4 regions of the Sinorhizobium chiapasense genome follow, and region 1 is predicted to be linked to each of the others. Evidence: predicted binding sites of a transcription regulator. Region 1 holds the regulator's gene; each other region holds the start of a gene.
What was found. The regulator PhoB, encoded in region 1, activates phosphate uptake and scavenging genes when phosphate is short. The targets are predictions, from matches to a motif close to TGTCATNNANCTGTCAT.
Positions count from the first base shown of each region.

Region 2: a site for PhoB is predicted at 3,150-3,166, ahead of RB548_RS13805 (DUF1045 domain-containing protein). Genes of this name have one in related genera too.
Region 3: a site for PhoB is predicted at 3,149-3,165, ahead of phnG (phosphonate C-P lyase system protein PhnG). Genes of this name have one in related genera too.
Region 4: a site for PhoB is predicted at 2,283-2,299, ahead of RB548_RS19425 (DUF47 domain-containing protein). Genes of this name have one in related genera too.

Region 1 covers NZ_CP133148.1:156,302-161,127, reverse strand. The annotation lists gene RB548_RS00745 (aspartate aminotransferase family protein) at 7-1,206, opposite strand; gene RB548_RS00740 (GcrA family cell cycle regulator) at 1,623-2,141, shown strand; gene phoB (phosphate regulon transcriptional regulator PhoB) at 2,222-2,905, opposite strand; gene phoU (phosphate signaling complex protein PhoU) at 3,140-3,853, opposite strand; gene pstB (phosphate ABC transporter ATP-binding protein PstB) at 4,000-4,815, opposite strand.
Region 2 covers NZ_CP133148.1:2,852,954-2,857,779, forward strand. The annotation lists gene uraH (hydroxyisourate hydrolase) at 1-206, opposite strand, end outside; gene RB548_RS13790 (ureidoglycolate lyase) at 220-717, opposite strand; gene uraD (2-oxo-4-hydroxy-4-carboxy-5-ureidoimidazoline decarboxylase) at 787-1,290, opposite strand; gene puuE (allantoinase PuuE) at 1,290-2,219, opposite strand; gene RB548_RS13805 (DUF1045 domain-containing protein) at 2,301-3,101, opposite strand; gene RB548_RS13810 (glycosyltransferase family 2 protein) at 3,529-4,629, shown strand; gene RB548_RS13815 (NAD(P)/FAD-dependent oxidoreductase) at 4,671-4,826, opposite strand, start outside.
Region 3 covers NZ_CP133151.1:353,603-358,428, reverse strand. The annotation lists gene RB548_RS24365 (ABC transporter ATP-binding protein) at 34-1,035, shown strand; gene RB548_RS24360 (alkaline phosphatase family protein) at 1,070-2,272, shown strand; gene phnF (phosphonate metabolism transcriptional regulator PhnF) at 2,337-3,038, shown strand; gene phnG (phosphonate C-P lyase system protein PhnG) at 3,277-3,687, shown strand; gene phnH (phosphonate C-P lyase system protein PhnH) at 3,684-4,289, shown strand; gene RB548_RS24340 (carbon-phosphorus lyase complex subunit PhnI) at 4,290-4,826, shown strand, end outside.
Region 4 covers NZ_CP133148.1:4,094,640-4,099,465, forward strand. The annotation lists gene RB548_RS19410 (GNAT family N-acetyltransferase) at 1-86, opposite strand, end outside; gene RB548_RS19415 (molybdopterin-synthase adenylyltransferase MoeB) at 94-858, opposite strand; gene recF (DNA replication/repair protein RecF) at 938-2,062, opposite strand; gene RB548_RS19425 (DUF47 domain-containing protein) at 2,319-2,963, shown strand; gene RB548_RS19430 (inorganic phosphate transporter) at 2,963-3,967, shown strand; gene dnaJ (molecular chaperone DnaJ) at 4,206-4,826, opposite strand, start outside.

The sequences.
Region 1 (4,826 bases):
GGCCGATCAGGCCGCCGCGTTGCCGCTGTTGCTCCTGACCGCTTCGGCGGCGCGCTCGATCCTTGCGAGCCCTTCTCGGGCCTCGGCGGCGGTGGTGATCAACGGCGGCAGCAGGCGCAGCACGTTTTCGCCGGCCGGAACTGCAAGCAGCTTCTCGGCGCGGATTGCTTTCAACAGGTCAGCCGAGGGCACCTTCGCCTTGATGCCGAGCATCAGCCCGTCGCCGCGGATTTCCTCGATCACATCCGGGAACCGGTCCTTGAGCGACGCAAGCCCCTGCCGGAAAACGAGCGCGACGTCGCGCACCTGCTCCAGGAACCCGTCGGCGAGAACGACATCGAGGACCGCGTTTCCGACCGCCATCGCCAGCGGATTGCCGCCATAGGTCGAGCCATGCGTGCCCGTCACCATGCCAGCAGCCGCCTCTTCGGTCGCAAGGCAGGCGCCCAGGGGAAAGCCGCCGCCGATGCCCTTGGCGACCGCCATGATATCCGGCCGGATGCCGGCCCATTCATAGGCGAAGAGCTTGCCGGTCCGGCCAATGCCGCACTGAACCTCGTCGAGGATGAGCAGCAGGCCGAATTCGTCGCAAAGCGCCCGCAACTCCTGCAGAAATTCCTTGCTGGCCGGGCGGATGCCGCCCTCGCCCTGGATCGGCTCGATCAGGATCGCCGCCGTCTCGTCGTTGATCGCATCCTTGACCGCGGCGATATCGCCGAAAGGAACCTGATAGAAGCCCGGTGCCTTTGGTCCGAAACCCTCGATGTACTTCTGCTGGCCGCCGGCGGCGATCGTCGCGATCGTGCGGCCATGGAAGGCGCCTTCGAAGGTGATGATATGGAATTTTTCCGGATTTCCCTTGGCGAAGTGATGGCGGCGCGCGGTCTTGATGGCGCATTCCAGCGCCTCCGCACCCGAATTCGTGAAGAACACGCGGTCCGCGAAGGTCACCGCCGTCAGCCGGCGCGCCAGACTTTCCTGGCCCGGAATCTCATAGAGGTTGGAAAGATGCCAGACCTTGTCCGCCTGCGCCTTCAGCGCCTCGACGAGGTGCGGATGGGCATGGCCGAGCGAGTTCACGGCAACGCCGGCGGCAAAATCGAGATAGCGCGAGCCGTCCTCGGCAATAAGCCAGACGCCCTCGCCTCGCTCGAAACGCAACGGCGCACGCATGTAGGTGTCGTAGAGCGGCGTTGTTGCGGCCATGGCGAACTTCTCCTTCCGTCCTGTTGGCATCAATATCGGGCGATCGTGTCCGATAAAAATCAAAAATGCCGCCTTTCGGCGGCGCAGGCACTATTCCTATTTCGCACCGCAATGTCAACAAAACCAAGGCTTGCAGCGAGCTTGAACGCGCGGATTCCGATGTGCGAAAAAACCTCCAGCGGGGGCTTGCAAAAATGCAACGGCCAGCCAGCAAGTTGGGGAAAACTCCGAAATCGATTCGGCGCGATTCCCGCGACTCTTGCCACGGAGTCACCCTGCCAGTAGGTTAATATTCAATTACTAGACGCATGCGGCGGACCTAGTCACCAAAAGAGTTATCGCGTTGCAGCTCCGGAGTTTTTCCGGAGCGTGGTGATGGATTCTGCCATCCAACGCCGAGAACGGAGAGTGCAGAAATGAACTGGACTGACGAGCGGGTGGAGAAACTGAAGAAGCTGTGGTCCGAGGGCTTGAGCGCCAGCCAGATTGCGGCACAACTGGGCGGCGTAAGCCGCAACGCCGTGATCGGCAAGGTTCACCGGTTGAGCTTGCCGGGCCGAGCCAAGGCCGGCGGCGCGACCACTGCCGCACGCCCGAAGCGCACCACGTCGGCCCCCCGGGCGCCGAACTATGCCGCGCGCGTCGCCACCCGCACCGTCACCCGCACCGCTGGCGCCACTGTCCTCAAGGAAGAGATCGAAGTCGATCTCGTCGCCGATCAGGACCTCGAACTCGCACCGAACGTCGTCGTCCCGATGTCGCGACGCCTCGGCCTGACGGAACTCACGGAGCGCACCTGCAAGTGGCCGATCGGCGACCCCCTGAAGGAGGAGTTCCATTTCTGCGGCAACGACTCACCGGAATCGTCGCCCTATTGCAGCTATCACACGCGGCTCGCCTATCAGCCTTCCGGCGAACGCCGGCGCATGCGCTGACCGGCCTCGCGCGAACGCAATTGAAAAAGGGGCGGTGACGCCCCTTTTTTTGATGTCCATCGAAGGATGGCCGCCGGCCTTCAGCTTTCAAGCGAATAGCCGGCGCCGCGCACGGTGCGAATGACATCGGGCATGTTCGAGAAATTCAGCGCCTTGCGCAGACGGCCGACATGCACATCCACGGTGCGCTCGTCGACATAGATGTCATGTCCCCAGACGCCGTCGAGCAGCTGCGAACGCGAGAAGACGCGCCCTGGCGAGGACATCAGGAACTCCAGGAGCCGGAACTCCGTCGGTCCGAGCCGGACTTCGCGGCTGCGTCTGTGGACGCGGTGCGTCTCGCGATCGAGCTCGATGTCGCCGCAACGCAACACCGTCGAAAGCACCTCGGGCTTGGCACGCCTGAGCATCGCCTTCACCCTCGCCATCAGTTCCGGTGTCGAAAACGGCTTGACGACATAGTCGTCCGCGCCGGTAGCGAGACCACGAACCCGCTCGCTTTCCTCGCCACGCGCGGTCAGCATGATGATCGGCAGGCGCTCCGTTTCCGGCCGCTGCCGCAGTCGGCGGCAAAGTTCGATGCCGGAGACGCCGGGCAGCATCCAGTCGAGGATCAGGAGATCGGGCAGCCGCTCCTGAAGGCGGATTTCAGCTTCATCTCCGCGCAAGATCGTATCGACGTCGAAACCTTCGGCCTCGAGATTGTAGCGCAGGAGGACGCTCAGCGCCTCCTCGTCCTCGACAACAGCTATCTTCGGCAACATTCGGTCATGCTCCTTCCCACGCGCGGGTGCCATCATGCCACCGCGACACTCTGTGGGCCGCGAAAGATCGCGACCGGACAAGATTAACGCATGCAAACCAAGGCATGCGGCTATCGGGCTCTCGGGCGCCCTAGAGCGCCGTGCGTTCAAAATGAACGCACAAAGGACGCTCTAGCACTTTGATTCTAGAGCATCTTATCCGCTTCCAGTGATTCCACTTGAAAGCGGGATGCTCTAGTCCGTTACTGAGCCCAGCGTCGACGTATTATCGTCCTTCGGCCGCTCACCCTGCGGCTGGGCGCCCGTCGCCATGTAATAGATCGTTTCGGCAATGTTGGTCGCGTGGTCGCCGATACGCTCGATGTTCTTGGCGCAGAAGAGCAGATGCGTGCACGGGGTGATGTTGCGCGGATCTTCCATCATATAGGTCAGCAGTTCGCGGAAAAGCGACGTATAGATCGCGTCGATCTCTTCATCGCGCTCGCGGATGCGGTTCGCCTTTTCCGGCGAGCGAGAGGCGTAGACGTCGAGCACCTCCTTGAGCTGGACCAGGGCCAGCTCCGCCAGATGCTCCAGGCCACGCGCGAGCTTGCGCGGGATGCCGGATCCGGCGACCGCGATCACGCGCTTGGCGGTGTTCTTGCCGAGGTCGCCAACGCGCTCCAGGTCCGCCGCAATTCGAATGGACCCCATGATCTCGCGCAGGTCGGATGCGACCGGCTGGCGCTTGGCGATGGTTACGATCGCCTTCTCACCGATTTGTCGCTCGGCGTCGTCGAGGATCGCGTCGTCGGAAATCACCTTCTGCGCCAGCGCCAGGTCGGAATTCACCAGCGCCCGGACGGAATCCGCCACCATCTGTTCGGCCTGCCCACCCATTTCCGAGACGCGGCGCGTCAGATATTTAAGCTCGTCGTCAAATGCCGACATGATGTGTGTGGATGACATGTTTCGTTCCTTGAATTCGTAACCCGGTTGACTGGAACGCCATGCGCTCAATGAACCCACAAAGGACGCTCCAGCGCTTAGATTCTAGAGCATCTTATCCGCTTTCAGCGATTCCACTTGAAAGCGGGATGCTCTAGTCGCCTGGCTTAACCGAACCGACCCATGATGTAGTCCTGCGTGCGCTGGTCATCGGGATTGGTGAACATCTTGTCCGTATCGTTCTCCTCGACGAGATTGCCGAGATGGAACATGGCGGTGCGCTGCGAAACGCGCGCGGCCTGCTGCATCGAATGGGTCACGATAACGATCGTGAAGTTGGCGCGCAGTTCGTGGATGAGTTCCTCGACCTTCGCGGTGGCGATCGGATCGAGCGCCGAACAGGGCTCGTCCATCAGGATCACTTCGGGGCTGACCGCAACGGCACGCGCAATGCATAGGCGCTGCTGCTGGCCGCCGGAAAGGCCGGTGCCCGGCTCTTGCAGGCGATCCTTGACCTCGTTGAAAAGGCCGGCCTTCTGCAGGCTCGTTTCGACGATTTCGTCGAAATCCGCTTTCGTGCGGGCGAGGCCGTGAATGCGAGGGCCATAGGCGACGTTGTCGTAGATCGATTTCGGGAACGGGTTCGGCTTCTGGAAAACCATGCCGACGCGCGCGCGCAGTTCCACGACGTCGATCGACGGATCGTAAATGTCGTCCTCGTCCAGCGTAATCTTGCCGGTAACCCGGCAGTGCTCGATCGTATCGTTCATGCGGTTCAAGGTGCGCAGGAACGTCGACTTGCCGCAGCCCGACGGACCGATCAAGGCTGTGACGGTGTTTTCACGGATATTGAGATTGACGTCGAAGAGCGCGCGCTTCTCGCCGTAGTAGACCGACACATCCTTGCCGATCATCTTGTAGGGCACCGTATTCATTTTCAGATCCAGAGCTTTTTCCACTGCAGCTTCCGACATCATGTTCATAGTCCTTACCC
Region 2 (4,826 bases), 1.6 Mb from region 1:
TGGAAGACCAGTTCGTAATTGCCGGCCATGAAGGCCACGCCTTCGACCATCGGCCCGTCGACGCGCCCGTCGCTGTTCGTGTGGACCGTGCGGATCAATTGCCGCTCCTCGCCTTCCAGCCAATAAAGATCGATCCTCAGGCCCTCCGCCGGTCTGCCGAGCGCGGTGTCGAGCACATGGGTCGTCAAGCGGCCAGTCTTGCTCATCGCTTCATTTCCTTCAGAAGGGAACAGGGATGACGAAGGGTTCGTCGTAGAAGAATTCTTCCAGATTGTTGCCGGGACCTTCGCGGTCGACGACGATGAAATCGCTCACCGCTTCGACCGACATCAGCGGATGATGCCAGACGTTGCGGCCATAATTGACCCCCTGCCGTCCGCTCGCCAGGAACACCCGGGGTCTGCCCGGGCGCCCGCCGTCATCCTCGGCCACCACCGCGAGCCATGGACGGTCGTCGAGCGGCGAAAAGCTCTGGCTTCCGAGCGGATGGCGCTCCATCATCGTGACGGCATAGGGAAAGGCGCGCGGCTGACCGCGAAAGATGTTGATGATGACGCCGGCGCCCTCGCCCGTAACGTCGGCCCGCGCAACGGCGTGAAAGCGTTCGGTGTTGCCGCCATTGATGAAGCGCATCGAGGCCGGGTCCGCTTCGATGACGCTGCCGAACGGTGCGAAAGCTTCCTTCGTCAGGGGTTCGATCGGAAGCAGGCGCGGCATCAGGCTTCGGCTCCGCGGCACACGGGTGCCTGGTACGACGCCGAGGCGGACAAGTCACGAACGGCACTCTCAGACATCTTCATCTCCGGGCAGCATGGATCTGAGCCGCAGCCGGGCGATCTGCTCCACCTGCGCGCAGGCGGTTTCAAATTCTTCTTCCGCCGAATTGTCAATCCGCCTTTCGAAAGCGGCAAGAATGTCGTCCTTCGTCAGCCCCTTGACCGCAATGATGAAGGGAAACCCGAACTTCTTCGTGTAGGCGGCGTTGAGCGCGGTGAATCGCTGATGCTCTTCGGGTGAAAGGCGGTCCAGTCCGGCGGACGCCTGCTCGGCCCGGGAGTCGGCGGTCAGCTTGCCGGCAATCGCAAGCTTGCCGGCAAGATCCGGATGGGCCTTGAGGACGGCGCGGCGTTCGGCGGGCGACGCCGCGCGGAAGGCGCAGCAAAGCGCCGAATGGATGTTGCCCGCCGTCAGCCCGGCGGAAGCGGCGCGGTCGTAGGCGCGCTCCGCCACCCATGGCGAATGCTCGAAAACACCGCCGAAGCGGCTGACGAAGGCCTCCCTTTCGGACATCAGCGCACACCTTCCGGCTTGTGATGATCGTACCAATGGCGCGCAATGTCGATGCGGCGCGGTATCCAGACCTTGTCGTGGGACATGACGTAGTCGATGAAGCGGGCGAGTGCGGCAGCGCGGCCGGGCCGACCGACGAGGCGGCAATGCAGGCCGATGTTCATCATCTTCGGGCTGCCTTCCTCGCCCTCCGTATAGAGCACGTCGAACGTGTCTTTGAGATAGGTAAAGAACTGGTCGCCGGAATTGAATCCCTGATTGGTGGCAAAGCGCATGTCGTTGGCGTCGAGCGTATAGGGAATGATGAGATGCGGCTTGTCGGCGGCCAATCCAGGAACCCAGTAGGGAAGCTCGTCCGCATAGGAATCGCAGGAATAGAGAAAACCGCCCTCCTCCAGCACGAGCTTCAACGTGTTGACCGAGGGCTTGCCCTGATAGATGCCGAGCGGCCGCTCACCCGTCAGTTCCGTATGCAGGCGGACGACCTCGCGGATGTGCTCACGCTCGACCTCCTCCGGGAAATCCTTGTATTCGAGCCAGCGCAGCCCGTGACTGGCGATCTCCCAGCCCGCCTCCTTCATCGCCGCGACTGCCTCCGGGTTGCGCGCCATCGCAAGCGTCACGCCGTAGACCGTGAGCGTGACACCGCGGCTCGTGAACAGGCGCCACAGGCGCCAGAAGCCGGCACGAGCGCCATACTCATAGATCGATTCCATGTTGAGATTGCGCTGGCCCGGCCAGGGCTGCGCGCCGACAATCTCCGACAGCAGGCATTCCGACGCCGGATCGCCATCGAGAATGCAGCTTTCGCCCCCCTCCTCGTAGTTCAGGACGAACTGCACCGCGATGTGCGCATCGCCCGGCCAACGCACCTGCGGCGGCGTCCGCCCATAGCCCATGAGATCGCGCGGATAGGAAGTCGCTGCCATCAAATCACCCCTCGACTTTTTCCGGAACGGTAGCACCGCGAACCGGATTGTCGAGATGAAATTGACGGTTTGCGAGGGCCTCTAGCAGCCCGCAAGCAAGGAGGCCATGATCAAGGGGATGGGTCTGGCGACGCGACCTTCAGTCAGGTTTTCGGTGGACGGCCGTTTCGCCGTGCCGTCGCGCAGACGGGCGAAAATCTTGCCAAGCGGATGCTGAGAATGAACCCGCATCGGAGAGCCCGGATCCTGCTCGATGAACAGCGCAAGGCTGCCGACAGCCAACGGCTTTTCCAGATGCGGCTCGAAAAGCTCACGCAGGGGCGCCTCCATGCGCCGGGCGGTTTCCGGATTCAAGGCACCCGTCAGCTTCATGTGAAAACGATACTCGTCCATCACATAGGGATCGCCCCAGCGATGAAGGTTGCTGAATTGCGGCGCAGTCAGCCGGTCCGGATCGCACCGTTCGATCTCGTCCTCGCTTATCGGCGCGCGAAACCTGTCGAATGTCTGCACGACACGAGCGGCGAGCAGATGCATTTCGTGGCTCGGCACCTGCGGCACCAACCCCCAGCACTGGCTGAACCGGGCAACCTCAATTCGCGCGATTTCGAAAGGCGTTTCGGCGCTGGCGAAATGCATCAGCGCCTTCAGCAGATCGGCTTCGTCCGTCGCCGGGTTGAGGCAGAACGGCGCCATGATCATGGCATGAAAGCCGAAGCGGCGGGGTGCTGCCGTATGGAAGGCGATCTCCGAAACGCTCAATCCGGCAACAGAAGGCAGTTCCGTCGGCTCATCCGAATAGACATTCCGCCCAAGCCAGCTGGCGGCCACTGCCGACAGCGGGTCCCCCATAGGCGGGGTGAAACAAATGGCGTAACGCATGGCGCATGCTCCGGAAGTCCGTGGATGGCCGCCTATTAGGTGATTTGCGTGACAGATTAACGAAGTTGGCGGCTCAGAACCGGCCTGAACCGATCGTCCCGAAGCGACGGAAGCGCATCATGCAAAGAAAGATGGACCACGGAAGCGCGCAACGTCGAAACGCTGCCGAGCCCATCGGCATCCCGCGCCGATCCGGCAAGGCCCTATTGTCAACACAATAGGTGCAGTTACTACGCCGCGGCGCTTCCCTTGAAGCGTGGAAAATCGCGCAATGGTGCAAGGCAGCAACCTGCCGTTTCGAGCACCGCTGCGCCGGAGGAAATCTACCCGCGGTTTCCTTTAGAGGTTGGTACCGGCCGCCTGGTTGGCGGACGAATGCCTTATCGTCTCCAGGCGAGATGCCGGCGACCGGCCGCTTACACTCAGCATGAGTAATCGAAGCGAAAAGCGGGGATCAGAGCGAGGGCAGGCATTGCTGAACCAAACTTCTGTATCCATCATCATCACCAACTATAACTACGCGCGCTTTCTCAGGCGCTGTGTCGACAGCGCCTTGGCCCAAGATTACCCGCGCACCGAAGTTATCGTCGTCGACGATGCCTCGTCCGATGAGTCGCCAGAGATCATTCGATCGTACGGTGACAGGATCCGCGCCTGTTTGCGTCCGGCAAACGGCGGACACGCGGCGGCCTTCAACACCGGTTTTGCCGCGAGCTCCGGCGACATCGTGTTCTTTCTGGACGCCGACGACTATCTCTATCCGACTGCGGTATCCGAGGTCGTTAGTGCATGGGACGCCTCGACCGTACAATTTCAGTTCAGGCTCCATCTCGTCGATCAACGAGAAAAGGTAATGGATGTCTTCCCGCCGCCGGAGCAGCCCTTCGATACGGGCGACGTGACGCCAAAACTGTTTCATCGCGGTCGTTATCAGACGACGGTCACCAGCGGCCTCGCCTTCGCCCGTTCGGCCCTGGAAGCAGTGATGCCGATGCCGGAGGGAAAATTCAGGCAAGGCGCCGATGGCTATCTAGCAACTGTGGCGCCGCTGCATGGACGGGTCCAGGCCACCGACGATTGCCTCGGGGCATACCGCATGCATGGTTCCAATCATTCGCTGTTTGCCGAAAAACTGGCCGAACGGGCCCGCTGGCGCATGCAACATGATTTTCGCCGCCTCGAAGCCCTCTCCGCTGAGGCGGCCGCCGCCGGGGCGCCGCTGCAGCCCGGGATCGCCCTGCGTGATCCGACCCACCTCGAAGAACGACTGGCGTCCTTGTGCATCGAGAAGGCTCGCCACCCGGTCAGAGATGACTCGCGGCTGCGCCTGGCGGCAGCCGGCGCGACCGCCACTCTTGCCATGAATTACTCTATCCGAAGGCGTGCCGTCGAGGCCGCCTGGTTCCTTGCAGTCGGGGTGCTTCCGCGGCAGCTGGCGACGTCGGTGCTCTCCTGGAAGCTCGTGGCATCGTCCCGCCCGGCCTTCCTGTCTCTGCTGTCAAAAACCATACGGCGGGCAATGGGCTAAACGCTCTATCATATGGGGGGCGCCGCTGGCCGGCTGCGGCCTTACCGCAGCGCCGCGATGTGGTGCGCGCACGCAAATGATTCGGGAAGATCGATGGTCGGCCGCCCGACGATGTCGTCCATCACGACGCGCGCCAGGGCATGTGCCATACCGAAACTGACTTTGAAGCCGCCGGTCAGCACGGACAGATTGTCGTA
Region 3 (4,826 bases), on a different replicon from region 1:
TTTGCACATTATGGGTCGCCCAATGGCGGTGTGATGCCGCCCTTCAGCGGTGCGTCTCTGCTTGACGTCGAGGATCTTCGGGTTCACCTGCCACTGCGCAGCAGGTCGCTGTTCCGTCCCAAGCAGTTCATCAAAGCTGTCGACGGAGCATCGTTTTCGATATTGCCCGGCGAGATCGTCGCTCTGGTAGGCGAATCCGGTTCAGGCAAGACGACGCTGGGGCGCAGCTTGCTGCGGCTGACGCCGCCGAGTTCCGGCCGGGTTCGCTTCAAAGGGGTCGATCTGACGACCTTGACGCCAAAGGAAATGCGTTCCTTTCGGCGCCATATGCAGATGGTGTTCCAGGATCCCTACAGCAGCCTCAACCCACGCATGACCGTCGGGGAAATCGTCGGTGAACCGCTGTCGATCCATCATGCTCATCTGACCGCACGAGCACGGCTTGAGCGTGTGGCAGAACTCCTCTCACGGGTCGGAATTTCGCCGACGCATGCCGTGCGCTACCCGCACAGCTTCAGCGGCGGTCAACGCCAACGGATCGCCATCGCCAGAGCACTGTCGACCGAGCCGGATTTCATCGTCGCTGATGAGCCGATTTCGGCGCTCGATGTTTCGGTTCAGGCGCAGATCATCAACTTGATCTTGGAGCTGAAGGACAAGCTGTCTCTGACAATGCTCTTCATCTCGCATGATCTGCGCGCGGTCAGCCACATCGCCGACCGGGTGATCGTCATGTATCTCGGTCGGATCATGGAGATCGCCCCTTCGGCAATGTTCTGGGATGGGCCTGCGCATCCCTACACCGAAGCGCTGCTGGCCGCTCTGCCGGTCGAGCATCCAAAGTTTCGACGAAACCGGGTGGTTCTGAAAGGCGAAGTTCCGAGTGCCGTGTCACCGCCGTCCGGCTGCGTCTTTCGAACCAGGTGCCCGATTGCAAGCCCGGAATGTGCAGCGGCTTCACCGGCACTGCGCCAGGTTGCGCCAGGGCACTGGACGGCCTGCATCAAACAAAAATCTTTCGATTTGAAGGGGTGAGATTGAAATGAAGCGTCGTAAACTCCTGTTGATCATGATCGACGGCGTGAACTCGGACTATCTTGAGAACCATCGGGAGAGGCTCCCGAATTTATCTGCTCTGGCCGACAGCGGATATCGCGTTCGCCGGATGCGTTCCGCCGTACCGGCGACCTCCATGCCGGGTCGGGCTTCCATCCTCACAGGTGTCGATGCAGACAGGCACGGGGTTTTTGGTAATCGCGTTCTGATCGACGGAGCATTCATCGCGGCCGAGGTGGAGCATCTTCTTGTGCCGACAATTGCAACCTTTGCTTCACGCGCGGGCCTGGACGTGGCCTGCGTCGGGCATGCTCTCATCGACCCGGAAGATACCTCCGTCTATGTTCCGCCCAGTTGGATGCGCGGCCCCGGTTTCACCAAGGTTCCGATCGACGGCAGTGCCCCCTACCTCCTGAGAGTCAAAGATCCGCGCGGTCGCTTGGCAGGTGTTCCCCTGCCTTCCTTCGTTCAGGAGTCCGCAAGGCCGGATCTCGTCTCTCGGGTCACTGCGACGCTCATCGACGACCAATTGACCGTCTCCGTCGCCGCAAGGCTGATCGGTTCTAAAGAACCGCCTGATCTGGTCGTCACCGAAATTAATGCCCCGGACATGTTCCAGCATGAGTTCGGCTGCGAGAGCGAAGAGGCCCATTTCTCTATTGCCTTTGCCGACTCTCTCGTTGGACTTTGCCTGGACGCCTTGCGCCGATCCGGCCGGCTCGACGACTACGTGATCGCGATTACCAGCGATCACGGTCACGGTAACATCAACACTTCGATCCTGCCTGAGCTGGTTATTCCCGGAAAAACGTTTTGCACTGAGGGTGCGACGCTGCACGTCCTGGTCGACAACGATGCCGATCGTGCGGAGGTTACGCGAAGGCTCGCCGCCGTGGGGGCGGAACCTTGGAATGATGCACATTTGCCGGTAGAACTTCGCGAGCGCATTGCTACTTTCGTGGCTCCGCCGCAGCATGATTTCGAACTAGTGCCAGCCGGGCATCCGGCTGACCAACCGCTCGGTCGACCGAAATACAAAGCCACCCATGGATTTCGACCAGGCATGCCTGCGGACGATCGTATCTGCATTATGTCCGGGGCCGGTCTGCCAAGTGCGGTGGCGGAAGGAGCTGAAGCCACACGCCTTGCGCCGACGCTTGCATCCATCCTTGGGCTATCCACAGAGATGTTTCCTGATCGGCCGCTTTTCGGGTAAACAGGGTTTCCTGCACCCATTTTGGGGAATGCAATAGTCGTATCGGCAGTTGAAGTGGTGCTTAATGAAACGTTGGGAAGTGGTTCGCTCCGGAATACTCAGCGATATCCATGCAGGAGCCTTCGAGAACGGTCGCCTGCCTGGGGACCTGGCTTTGGCAGAACGATTTGGCGTCAATCGCCACACCGTTCGAAACGCCATCAAGATTTTGGAGTCTGAAGGAGCTCTGCGCGTGCAACATGGTGTCGGTACCTTCGTTGCCGACGATTTCATTTCGCACACCTTGGGCAGTGATCCGAGATTTACGTTCAAACTTCTTGGCCAGAACAAGTCGGTCAAGCGGGAGATCTTGTCGATCAACGAGATCTCTGTCGAACCGGATATTGCGACGCATTTGAAGATTGCGCCCTCGGCGCTCGTGACGGCCGTCAGGACGACTTCGTTCATCAACGATTGGCCCCTGGCGACCGGGACGGCCTATTTTCCGGTCGAGCGAGTTCCTGGTCTCGCCACGGCGTTCGAGGGGCTGAACTCTCCGACTGCGGCCCTGAAGCGCTGTGGCATTCCGAAATACAAGCGAAAATGGACGCGGATTACCGCCCGAAGGCCCACCCAGCAAGAGGCCCGTCTGTTGCGAATATCATCGTCCAGCCCGGTGCTCTTCGAGACCAATGTCGATGTGGCTCCGGATGGATTACCTATCAAATACGCCTTCGGCGTCATACGAGCCGACAGATATGAATACCTGATAGAAGCCGATGACTAAACGAGATTGCTGGCGAACGGGAAGGGAGCTTCATTCGCGGGTTCAGCCTACCAGCGCCGGCCATTTCCTTCTGTTGCTCCGACTAACACTTTTCTGCTGAACCAGCCTCTTGTCATCAAAGTGTTGCAAAAAGCAGATACCTAGACATCTAGGTATCATCTTAGGCCCGGCCCACCGAGGCCTGCAATCGAAGCGGCGAATGCAAGTGCGCAATCAAATTGAAAACAGACGGCGATGGATGGCGGTTCTGGCGCGAACCAAGTGTGATGACCTTGAGCGTGCGTGGAACGATCTGCCCATCGCTCCTCAATATGAATGGCTGCGTCGACCCGAAACCGGCCTCGTGCTGGTGCGTGGACGCGCAGGCGGTACCGGCGGTGCGTTCAACCTCGGTGAGGTCACGATGACCCGATGTGCCCTGAGGCTAACCGAGGGCACGACGGGGTTCGCCTTCGTACTCGGACGCGACCAGCGCCATGCGGAACTGGCGGCAGTCTTCGATGCGCTCCTGCAGCGGGCGGCCGAGAGTCGCGAATTGGTCGCTCAATTTGAAGCGATGCAAGCGAGACGGCGTGAGCTGAAGAGCCGCAAGGCGGCTTCCACAAAGGTCGACTTTTTTGCAATGGCGCGAGGCACGAGCCCGGAATGAACAGCGGTATGGACACTGCCGGGATCAAGCCCGGATTCACAAATCCCGTTTTCGACAGCCAAGACACGTTCCGCCGTATTCTGGATGCCTATGCTTATGTGGGCCGCCCGCAAACGCTTGGCTCTGTAGCTACGGCAGTTGGGCCGCTCGCGCCGGCGACCGTCTCCGCTTGCCTCACATTGGCAGACTTCGAAACGCCGGTCTGGCTCGATTCCCGATCTAATCGTGGCGACGTCCGTAATTACCTTGGGTTTCACTGCGGGACGCCGTTCGCCAATGGCGCGGACGAAGCAGCATTTGCCATCGTGGCCGATTCGACGACGATGCCACGCCTAGCAGGGTTTCGCCTCGGAACTGAGTTGGAGCCCCAGACTTCGACGACCATTGTTGTCCAGGTGCCCTCCTTTACGGATGGTCCCTCGGTTCGATGGCAAGGGCCAGGGATCCAGCACGAGGTTTCGGCCACCATCGAAGGGCTTCCGTCGTGGTTTTGGGAAGAGTGGCAGCTCAATCAGGAGCTTTATCCGATCGGGGTCGATGTCCTCTTTACCTCCGGAAAAGCAATCATTGCTCTTCCCCGCAGCATATCGGTGGAGATCTAAATGGCCTATGTGGCTGTAAAAGGCGGCGAGCAGGCTATCCTCAACTCGCACCGTTTGATCGCAGAGGATAGACGCGGCGATCCTGAAGTTCCCGAACTTACCGTTTCTCAGATCGCCGAGCAACTCGGTCTCGCCGTCGACCGCGTGATGTGCGAGGGCTCTGTCTACGATAGAGAGCTTGCGGCCTTGGCATTAAAGCAGGCCCAGGGCGACGCAGTCGAGGCGATCTTCCTCCTCCGGGCGTTTCGTACGACCTTACCGCGCTTCGCAGTGTCGAATGCGATCGAGACGGATCGGATGGCCATCCAGCGACGGATCTCCGCAACCTTCAAGGACGTTCCTGGGGGACAGGTCCTCGGTTCGACCTACGAATACACGCATAGACTGCTTGATTTCGACCTCCTCGACAACGCTGATGCCGAGGTGACAAGGGCGGAACTGGCTGCGACCCCGCTCGATGCCAATTGTCCACGTGCTTTCGATAGCATCTCCGATGAAGGTCTGATCGAGGCAGAAGTGCCTGCGCCTGGCAAAGCG
Region 4 (4,826 bases), 400 kb from region 1:
GCATCCATATAGGCAAAGGATGCAAGGATCAGTGCCAGCAGTTCTTCAAAGCGATCGAAGCGACCGTCGATGCGGATCACTCTCATGGTGCCCTCAAGCCGCGCCACGCCGATACCGGATCGTGCTGAACTGCGCCGCGAGCGCATCGTAGAGCAACAGCCGGCCGACGAGCGGCTCGCCGATCCCGGTGATGAGTTTGATCGCCTCCATCGCCTGCAGCGTGCCGATGACGCCGGTCAAGGCGCCCAGCACGCCGGCCTCGGCGCAGGAGGGAACCACGCCCGGCGGGGGAGGGGCGGGAAAGAGGTCGCGATAAGACGGGTTTGGATGGCCCTCGGCGTCGGTTTCGTAGGGTTTCAGCACGGTGACGGACCCGTCGAAGCGGCCGACGGCCCCGGTGACCAGCGGAACTTGCACCGCGTCGGCCGTGTCTGCCGCCAGATAACGCGTGTCGAAATTGTCCGAACCATCGATGACGAGGTGGTAGTGGCGAAAGATCTCCTCGGCGTTTCCGGCCTCGAGCCGCGTGTGATGCATCGTGGCCGTCACGTGGGGATTGAGCGCATTGATCGCCAGCACGGCGCTTTCGACCTTGGGCCGGCCGATATCCGCGGTTGCGTGAATGACCTGCCGCTGCAGGTTCGACAGCGACACGACATCGTCGTCGATGACGCCGAGCGTTCCGACGCCGGCAGCGGCAAGGTACTGCAGCACGGGCGCGCCGAGGCCGCCCGCGCCGATGACGAGCACGCGCGCCGCCTTTAGCTTCTGCTGCCCCGCACCACCCACCTCCGGCAAGACGATGTGGCGCGCGTAACGGGCGATTTCCGCGGTGTCGAGCTTTGCGTCGATCGTCATTCGGAGCCCCTTTCGACAGACCATGATGGTTTTGATGGAAGATCGCTGGCGCGCCCTCGCATCCATTCCAAAGTGAATCTCACCCGGAAACATGCCCGTTGGCAACGGTGAGAAAGCGGCCGCGTTCGCCAAGCGCCGCAAACATGGTCCGATCGGTTCCGGTCATGAAGGCCTGACCGCCAAGGCGGTCGACAAGGTCGAAGAGCGCCGCCCGCCGCCCTTCGTCGAGATGGGCAGCGATTTCGTCGAGCAGCAACACCGGCGCATGGCCTGTCATGTCGCCGACAAGCCGAGCATGGGCGAGCACAAGGCCGACCAGCAGCGCCTTCTGCTCACCGGTCGAGCATCGTTCGGCTTCCATGTTCTTTTCGCGGTGGCGAATGAGGAGATCGCTGCGATGCGGACCATCCAGCGTGCGGCCGGCCGCGGCGTCGCGGCCGCGGCCTTCCAGCAGCATCGCCAGGTACCGCTCTTCGAGATCGTAGGCCGGCAGGCCGTGGAGATCGTCGAGAAAGCCCGAGAGCGCCAGCGTCGCGGAAGGAAATGTGCCCTCGGTTTGGCTTCGCTCGACAAGCGCTGTCAAGAGGCCCAGCATTTCGAGGCGCGCCAGCGCCATGGACACTCCGAGCCCGGCCATTTCGCGCTCGATCGCCGAAAGCCAGGCGGGGTCCGGCCGAAACTCCGTCAGCAACCGGTTGCGGCTTCGCATCGCGCGTTCGAACTCACTGGCGCGCCGCCCGTGCCCGGGGTCGAGCGAGAGCACCAGGCGGTCGAGAAACCGCCTGCGATCGGTGGACGGGCCGGTGAAGAGACCATCCATCGCCGGCGTCAGCCAGAGCACGCGCAGATGGTCGGTCAACTCGTCCACGGTCTTCGCGGGCGTACCGTTGAGCCGCAGGCGGCGCGCTTGGCCATCCTCGGTGCCGGCGGTGCCCGTGCCGATTTCCACAGGCCCTTCCATGCCATCGACTGCTGCAAAGACCGAGAATCCGTCGGTCGCTCCAACCCGCGCAACGTCGGCATAGGCCGCACGGCGCAGGCCACGGCCGGGCGAGAGAAACGAAACCGCTTCCATAAGGTTCGTCTTGCCCGCGCCATTCTCGCCGGTCAGCACGACATGGCGCGCGTCAAGGTCGAGCGCCAGCGTCGCGTAGTTGCGAAAGTCAGTCAGTTTCAGGCGGTTGAGGAAGACCTTGTGCGGCATCTCGGGTCCGGATTCGACGTTTCTGTCAGGTAGGCCGAAAGCGAGGCCAAGGCAAGGCGAAAGGGCATCTGCCCCCACCCGCCAGCCGCGCCCCGCGCGCGAAGAGGGCAAGCGGCAAAAGGCGGCGTCCACCCGCATCGCTGTTCCTCGGGCGCGAAATCGCCGGGGAAGCTTCGGTTTTTGTCCACTTGAGAGCTTTCCCTGGGCGAGTCGGTGCAATATGACAGTTTTGTGACAATCGACAGATGGATCTGCAATGCTTGGCCTGTTTCGCAAGCTTCTTCCCCGCGAGGATCGATTCTTTGATCTCTTTGCACAACACTCGCGCACAGTCATGGGAGCGGCGGAAGCGCTGAATGCCTTGCTTGCCGGGGGACCGGACATCGATCGCCATTGCGATCGCATCATCGCGCTCGAGCACGAGGCCGACGAGATCACCCGCGAAGTCCTGCTCGCGGTGCGCCGGAGCTTCATCACACCCTTCGACCGTGGTGACATCAAGGATCTCATCCAGTCGATGGATGACGCGATCGACATGATGCACAAGACGGTGAAAACGATCCGGCTCTACGAGCAGAAAAGCTTCGATCCCGGCATGCAGGAAATGGGTGCCGCGGTGGTGCAGGCGGCCCATCTCGTTGCCGAGGCCATACCCCTGCTCAACCGGATCGGTGCGAATGCCCAGCGCCTCAGCACCATTGCCGAGGAGGTGACCCGCGTCGAGGGTCGTTCCGACGAGCTGCACGACCAGGGGCTCAAGGACCTGTTCCAGCGCCATGGCGCCACCAATCCCATGGCTTACATCATCGGCAGCGAAATCTACGGCGAGCTGGAGAAAGTCGTCGATCGCTTCGAGGATGTGGCGAACGAAATCAGCGGCATCGTGATCGAGAACGTCTGATGGATGTGACGCTCGCTTTCCCGCTGCTCGTGGGGCTCATCGCCGTCGCCCTGTTCTTCGATTTCCTCAACGGATTGCACGACGCGGCCAACTCGATCGCGACCATTGTCTCGACCCGCGTCTTGAGGCCGCAGTATGCGGTCCTGTGGGCGGCCTTCTTCAACTTCATCGCCTTCCTGTTCTTCGGGCTGCACGTGGCTGAGACGCTCGGGACCGGCATCATCGACCCGGGTATCGTCACGCCGCAGGTGATCTTTGCGGCGTTGACGGGTGCGATCGTCTGGAACATCGTCACCTGGCTGTTCGGGATTCCTTCGAGTTCCTCCCATGCGCTCGTCGGCGGCCTGGTTGGCGCGGGCCTCGCCAGGACCGGCTTCAGCGCGATCGTCTGGCACGGTCTCCTGAAGACGGCCGGGGCGATCGTCATGTCGCCTGCCATCGGCTTTTTTCTGGCGCTATTCCTCGTGCTGATCGTGTCCTGGCTCTTTGTTCGCCAGACGCCGTTTGCGGTCGACAGTACGTTCCGGGTTCTGCAGTTCGTTTCCGCCTCGTTCTATTCGCTTGGGCACGGCGGCAACGACGCACAGAAGACCATGGGCATTATCGCCGTGCTGCTCTTTTCCCAAGGCTATCTCGGGTCGGAATTCTACGTGCCCTTCTGGGTGGTGATCACCTGCCAGGCGGCGATCGCGCTTGGCACGCTGTTCGGCGGCTGGAGGATCGTCCACACCATGGGATCGAAGATCACCAAACTCAACCCGATGCAGGGTTTCTGCGCCGAAACGGGCGGCGCCATCACCCTGTTCGGTGCCACCTGGCTCGGCATTCCGGTCTCGACCACCCACACGATCACCGGTGCCATCGTCGGCGTCGGATCGGCACGGCGCGTCTCGGCCGTGCGCTGGGGGCTGGCCGGCAACATCGTTATTGCCTGGGTGATCACCATGCCGGCGGCTGCCGTGATCGCCGCCCTTTCCTACTTCGCTGCCGGCTTGTTTGGCTGATCGATTCTGGTGCATGTCTTTGTCCTTAAATCGACCTCGATTTAAGGACAAAGACATGCAGCAATTCAAAGTGCTACAGCGACCTGTGCGCATCCGATAAGACGCACGGGGCTGTAGGGATAGCGCCGGTTCAAAAGAGTTGGGGCGTTTCACTGTTTCAACGAAACGGTGAAGCGCCCCAAGAGTCTTTCGGTCGTGGACGGCGGTGCCTTGAAATTCCGCCGCTTTCGAACCGGTATCAGTCGCTGAGCGTGTCGAAGAAATCCTTCATCCGGGCGAAGAAGCCCGTCGACTCCGGATTGTTCTCCTTGGACGAGATCTGCTCGAACTCCTGCAGCAGCTCGCGCTGACGCTTGGTCAGCTTCTGCGGCGTCTCGATCTGGATCTGGATGTAGAGATCGCCGCTCTGGGTGGAGCGCAGCACCGGCATGCCCTTGCCCTTGAGGCGGAACTGCTTGCCGGCCTGCGTGCCCTCCGGCACGGTGACGCGGGACTTGGTACCGTCGAGCGTCGCCACGTCGAATTTGCCGCCGAGCGCCGCCGTCGTCATCGAGATCGGCACGCTGCAATAGAGGTCGGCACCGTCGCGCTGGTAGAATTCGTGCGGTTTGACGGAGAGGAAAATGTAGAGGTCGCCCGCCGGACCGCCGCGAAGGCCTGCCTCGCCTTCGCCGGAGAGGCGAATGCGCGTCCCGTCCTCGATGCCGGCCGGAATGTTGACCGAAAGCGTACGCTCCTCCATGACCCGGCCCTGGCCGTGGCATTTGATGCAGGGATCGGTGATCGTCTGGCCGCGGCCGCCGCAGGTCGGGCAGGTGCGCTCGATCGAGAAGAAGCCCTGCGCCGCGCGCACGCGGCC